DNA from 2 places in the Falsarthrobacter nasiphocae genome. Region 2 is predicted to be linked to the other one. Evidence: predicted binding sites of a transcription regulator. Region 2 holds the regulator's gene; the other holds the start of a gene.
The links. Region 2 encodes LexA, which represses DNA repair genes until DNA is damaged. Its sites were predicted from a motif close to TCGAACANNTGTTCGA; they were not measured.
Positions count from the first base shown of each region.

Region 1 (3,202 bases), 1.2 Mb from region 2:
CGCTCGAACAGCAGGTCATGCTCCAGCGGGTCCACGCTCCCGATCCGCAGGAGGTAGTTGACGAGGCTGCCCGCTCCCGACCCCCGGGCCTGGGCCCTGACGCCCATGCCCCGGATGAGGGCGACGACCTCGGCGACGGTGAGGAAGTAGGTCTCGAAGCCGAACCCGCCGATGGTGGACAGCTCCATCTCGAGGCGCTCCCGGATGCGCGTGAGCTCTGCGCCGCCCGCCGCCGGGTACCGCTCGAGGACGGCCGCCTCGCATCGCTGACGCAGGACCTGCGCGGGGTCCTGCCCGGCCAGGCCGAGAACCTCGAGCTCGGGGACCTTGGGCTGACGCCACCGGAGGTCTGCGTCCGGGTCCAGCCGGCAGCGCTCCGCCGTCTCCTCGGTCCGGGAGAGGAGGTCCACGGCGAACTGCCGGCCCAGGCCCGCGTACTCGGCGATCTGGAAGGCCATCCGCCGCATCATGCCAGCAGGCTTGAGCCACGCCTGGCCGTTGGGCTGGGGCGGGTAGGCGCCCAGGGGGAGCAGCTGCGCGGCCGAGTCCAGGACGTCCCCCGTCAGGGCGTCGTCAGGGGTCAGGTAGCGCACGGCGTTGGTCAGGACGGCGGGAATCCCAGCCGAGTGGGCGAGGCGCGCCATGGCGGCCGCGTGCTGGAGGCTTCCGGACTGGCCGGGCTTGGCGTAGTGGCAGACGACCTCCAGTGCCACCCCGCCGGGCATCCGCGCCTCCCACGCGGACAGGAGCCGCCGGGCGCGCTCTGGGTCCCCGGCCAGGACGGCGGACCCGACCTCTGACCGGGGGCCGAGCAGCACGGTGCTCGTGGGGCCGTTCTCCCCCAGGAGGAAGAGGGGTGCCTGCTCGGGGGTGATCCATGCGTCCCGGTGCGCCGTCCCGTGGGCGGAGCGCAGGCCGCGGCGCCGGGGGGAGTGCGCGGCGGAGATCAGGCGCACGAGCCCGGCCCAGCCCGCTCCCGCGTTCTGGCCGTGGGCCAGAACCGACACCTCGGACAGCTCGCCCTCCGCGCGCACCTGGAGGTTGACGCCGACGACGGGGGCCAGCCCCGCAGCGAGGCATGCCCGGATGTGCCGGACAGCGCCGTAGATGCCGTCCCGGTCCGTGATGGCCGCGGCCTCGGCGCCCGCGGCGTGGGCCGCCTCCACCAGGGCCTCAGGGTGGCTCGTCCCGTGGTGCGCGGAGTAGGCGCTCGCGACGTTGAGGTGCGTGAATCTCTCCATCCCGTGCCCCTAGTCGAAGATCCCGGTGACGGGCCAGACGGGGCCCTGTGTGACGGCGAGGTCGAAGATGAGCAGCTCCCCGTCCTCGAGCGCGCGCGCCTGGACCTGCCACATGGGCCGGTTGACCATCTCCGCGCCCTCTCCCATGGGGGCCCTGGCGGCGGTCTCCCACCACGCATCCCGGGCCATCCAGGGGATGGGCTTGGAGACGACGACGAAGCGGCGGCCGTTCCAGACGAGACGCGAGGGCGCGCCGGCAGCCGAGGTCCAGACCCTCGCTGTCCCCGGGTTCAGCGCCGTCTGCGCAGTCATGAACGCCCCCACTCATTCGAACATACTTTCGATACTGAGTGTAGATCGAGGGGTGGCCGGTGCCAAGCCTGGGCGGCGGGGCCGCATAGAATTGGTGCGATGACGACCTATCGATCAGCGGAAGAAGGAAGATGAAGGATCTGCGCGGGTTTACGGGCGTTGGCTATGACAAGGGGCGGAGCAAGCTGGTTCAAGCCGCATGGCTGGCCACGCAGGGGGCTGTTCTCCAGCATTGGTGGTGCCCTCCCAAGGTGCGAATGTCTGTCCTGCGCATGTTCGGCGCCAAGATCGGGCGGGATTGCCTCGTTCGGCACCGGGTTCGAATTCACTGGCCGTGGAAGCTTGAGCTTGAGGACTCGGTCTGGATTGGGGAAGGGGCATGGATCCTCAATCTTGAGCCTGTTCGCATCGGCAACAACACCTGCGTCTCCCAGGAGGTTTTCCTCTGCACGGGCAGCCACCTCTTTGACCATGACAACTTTGAGTTCGACAATGCTCCGATCACCATCGGGGCCCGCTCTTGGCTTGCCGCTCGGTCAACAATTCTGCGGGGGGTAACGGTGGGCGACGACGTCCTCGTCGGGGCTCAGGCGCTCGTCGTCAAGGACGTCCCTTCTGGCGCAAAGGTCCTGGCACCCAAGGCTGACGTCCGTGAGCCGAAGAGCACCCAAGCATGAAAATCCTGCATGTCGTCACTCTCGTGACACCCGATGGGGAGCTTGGGGGGCCTCTCCGTGTGGCTCTGATCCAGCTCCGGGAGCTTATGCGGCGCGGACACGAGGTCCTTCTTGTTGCCGGGGCGCGGGGATTTGAGGGGGAGTTGCCGCGCGAGTTCCACGGCGTTCCCGTCAAGCTCTTCCCGGCCGTGCAGGTCCTTCCTGGGGCAGGATTCGCGGGCGTGTCTGCTCCCACGATGGCGCCGTGGCTCCTGGCCAACCTGTCCCGCTTCGATGCAGTGCACCTTCACTTCGCCCGGGACCTCGTGCTCGTCCCGGCCGCCGCAGCGGTCTTGGCGGCTCGGCGTAAGTACGTGGCGCAGACCCACGGGATGGTGGTTCCCAACTCCAAGAAGAGCGCGAAGATCCTCGATTCCGTGGTTGTCCGACGCGCCCTTTCGCGCGCCGATGTTGTCTACGCCCTCGTGGAAACGGAGCGGGCTGAGCTTCTCAAGGTTGAGCCCAAGGCTCAGGTTGAAGTCTTGCCGAACGGTTTGGACTTTGATGAGCCCCGTCCCCAAGCGAATCCCGCAGAGAAGACAGATGTCCTGTATCTCGCGCGCCTCGCCCCCCGGAAGAGGCCGATGGACTTCGTTCAGGCGGCGAAGCTCCTCGCTGCCGATTTCCCCGAGTGGACGTTCTCCCTTGTGGGCCCAGATGAGGGAGAAGTCGAGGCAATCAACCGCGTGCTTGCTGCGGATCCTGCTCTAGCGCGACGCGTCCGCTGGGAGGGGCCGCTGGCGCCGGACCAGACGGCAGGCCGGATGGCGCAGGCGGGTGTGTATGTCCTCCCGGCCGAACGAGAGCCGTTCGGGATGACCATCATCGAAGCCCAGGCTGTGGGACTGCCTGTTGTCATGCGCAGCGATTGTGGCATCGCCCCGGGTATCGTCAACGCGGACGCAGGGGTGGCTTACGATGGCGGGGCAGAAG
Region 1 is NZ_JAVDUI010000001.1:622,882-626,083, reverse strand. It holds gene J2S35_RS02775 (DNA polymerase III subunit alpha) at 1-1,241, opposite strand, end outside; gene J2S35_RS02770 (DUF6504 family protein) at 1,251-1,553, opposite strand; gene J2S35_RS02765 (DapH/DapD/GlmU-related protein) at 1,685-2,230, shown strand; gene J2S35_RS02760 (glycosyltransferase) at 2,227-3,202, shown strand, end outside.
Region 1: a site for LexA is predicted at 1,570-1,585, ahead of J2S35_RS02770 (DUF6504 family protein). Genes of this name have one in related genera too.

Region 2 (3,202 bases):
CCAGGGGTACTCGCGTGATCGCAACGCGGAGGCCACCCTCAACGTGGCGCCCGTCTCCGTGGCCATGCGCTTGCGCGAGGGCCTCTTCGAGGACAAGACCGTCATTCTCACGAGCGCCACGCTGGCCCTCGGGGGCCGCTTCGACGCGGTGGCCGGCGACCTCGGTCTGGCTGGGCCGGACGCGCCTTCTCACGCGGAGCTCGACGTCGGATCCCCCTTTGCCTACGAAAGGCAAGGCATCCTCTATACGCCGCGGCACCTGCCGAAGCCCGGCATGCACGCGGCCCCCGAGACGCGCGAGGAGCTGCTGCGCCTCATCACGGCCTCCGGCGGGGCGGCACTGGGCCTCTTCTCCTCGAAGCGCGCGGCCCAGGAGGCGGCCGAGTGGGTGCGCGAGCGCGTCGACTTCGAGGTGCTGTGCCAGGGTGACGGCGCCACGGCGGCGCTCATCAAGGAGTTCGCCGAGACCGAGTCGACGTGCCTCTTCGGCACGATGACGCTGTGGCAGGGCGTGGATGTGCCCGGGCGCGGGTGCCGGCTCGTCGTCATTGATCGGATCCCGTTCCCGCGGCCCGACGACCCCCTCGCCACGGCTCGCTCCCGTGCCATCACGCAGGCGGGCGGCAACGGGTTCATGGGGGTCGCGGCGGCGAGTGCGGCGATCCGCCTGGCCCAGGGCGTGGGCCGGCTCATCCGCTCGACGGACGATCGCGGGGTGGTGGCCGTTCTGGACTCCCGCCTCGCCACGGAGCGCTATGGCGGGTTCCTCCTGCGCAGCCTCCCGCCCCTGTGGCGCACCGAGAAGCTCGAGGTGGCTGAGGGGGCGCTGGCGCGCCTCCGGGACGACGACGGAGCCTAGCGGCCGCTCCCGAAGCCCGCTGCGCGGAGGCGAGCGGGCGCGGAGGCCAGACGGGCTGAGGCTAGAGGGCGCGGAGCACCGAGACGACCTTGCCCATGATGACCGCATGGTCACCGAGGATGGGCTCGTACTGCGAGTTCTGGGGCAGCAGCCACGTGTGGCCGTCCCGCTGGCGGAAGGTCTTGACGGTGGCCTCGTCGTTGAGCAGCGCCGCGACGATGTCGCCGTTCATGGCCGTGTTCTGGCGGCGAACCACGATGAGATCCCCGTCGCAGATCGCGGCGTCCACCATCGAGTCTCCGCGGACCTTGAGCATGAAGAGCTCGCCCTGGCCCACGATGCTGCGCGGCAGCGTGACGATGTCCTCGATGTCCTGTTCGGCGAGGATCGGCCCGCCGGCGGCGATGCGTCCGACCAGCGGCACTCCGACGCTCGTACTGTCCTCCCGCGCCTGGAGCGGGGTCACGGGTGCGAGGCCCGCGATGTCGGCGGCGCCTGAGGCGCCGTTCGCCTCCTGCGAGGCCGACGACGCGGCTGCGGCGGGTGATCCTTCCCGTGCCAGGGAGCCCGCCTGCGGCGCCCCCGCCGAGGCGTGATCCTGCACGGACGAATCAGGCGCTGACGCCGTGGCCCGCTGCCCCGAGACGGGGCGAAGGATTTCGATCGAGCGCGGGCGGTTCTCGGGGCGGCGGATGTAGCCGAGCTCCACGAGGCGCTTGAGCTGGTAGTTCACGGAGGACGTGGACGTGAGGCCCGTGACCTTGCCGATGTCACGCAGTGAGGGTGCGTAGCCGTTCTCCGCATGGAACGCTTCTACGCACTCCATGACCGCGCGCTGAGTGGGGGTCAGTTCCGGCGCCCGGCCAGTGGTCATCTGCGCGTCTCCTTATCGTGTCCACCCCTCCGTGTTGAGTGGATCGTGAGTTCTTCTACAGCCCAGCTTAGGCGCTGAGATGTGGGGAATCAAACATAGTTTCGACAACCACTGGACACACCTCGAACATAGGTGCTAGAACTGATGTATCGAACAGGCGTTCGAGTCAGCCGGGTTCTTGGAGCTCGTCGCACCCCCGATCGCCGAATGTGTGTTCGAGTCGCCGCCCGGAGCGAGAACGTCTGGATCGGTGACCAGCGCAGGAAAGGAATCTGCAGCCATGTCCGCTCTTACTCTCTCGTCCGTCTCATCGCGTTCATCCGTCTCCCCTCGCCAGCCCGAGGTCTCCGTCTCGAAGCCCTCGGCCCTCCGGCTGACTCGGCGCGGCCGCTTCGTCCTGGTCGGACTGCCGCTGTTTGCGCTTCTCCTCGGCCTCATCGTGGGCGGCTCGTTCATGGCGACTCAGGCCGACGCCTCCACGAGCGCAGCCCCGTCCGTCGCCGTGGTGACCGTCGAGCCGGGGGAGTCTATGTGGGAGGTTGCCCAGCGCACCAACCCGGGTACGGACCCGCGCGAGGTCGTTGCGGCGATCGTCGAGGCCAACGGGCTGGCTTCCAGCGCCCTTGAGCCTGGCCAGGAGCTGAGCGTCCCCCTGTTCAAGTAGGCCCGGCAGGAGGGCGTCCTCCGGGGCAATCCTCGGGTCAGCGTGCGTGAACTCCGTCACTCCGGATCTCGGTGGGGTGTCTCAAGCCCCGGTGACAGGGTCTGCCTGTCCGTGGGGAAGACTAGGCTGGTGCGTGTGAACGACCGTCGAGATTCCCTTTCCGCCCTGCCCCTCCGGGAGAACCTCAGGGGAAAGTCGCCCTACGGCGCACCCCAGAAGAGTGTTCCCTTTGCGCTCAATGTCAACGAGAACACCCATCCCCTGCCGGAGGCGGTCCAAGAGACCATCGTGGGCAAGGTTGCCAGTGTTGTGGGCGGGCTCAATCGGTATCCAGACAGGGATGCGGTGGAGCTTCGCTCAGAGCTCGCGGACTACCTGAACGCTCAGGTCCAGGGCATTGACCTCGCGTACGAGAACGTCTGGGCCGCCAATGGCTCCAACGAGATTCTCCAGCAGATCCTCCAGACCTTCGGCGGTCCGGGCCGGGCCCTCCTCTCGTTCACCCCGACATACTCGATGTACCCGCTCCTCGCAGCGGGGACGGACACGGACTACGTGGCCGGAACGCGGGGGTCCGATTTCAGCCTCACGCAGGAATCTGCCCTCGAGCAGCTTGCCGAGGCCGAGCCGGCCGTGGTCTTCCTCGCCTCGCCGAACAATCCGACCGCCACGGCCCTTGGGCCTGACGTCATCGAGGCCCTCTACGAGGCGAGCGAGCCGTACCGGACCATGATCGTCGTTGACGAGGCCTACGCGGAGTTCGCCCGCGACTCCACGCGCAGCGCCCTGCGGCTCCTGAAGGGCC
Region 2 is NZ_JAVDUI010000001.1:1,822,708-1,825,909, forward strand. It holds gene J2S35_RS08220 (ATP-dependent DNA helicase) at 1-859, shown strand, start outside; gene lexA (transcriptional repressor LexA) at 921-1,733, opposite strand; gene J2S35_RS08230 (LysM peptidoglycan-binding domain-containing protein) at 2,014-2,397, shown strand; gene J2S35_RS08235 (histidinol-phosphate transaminase) at 2,533-3,202, shown strand, end outside.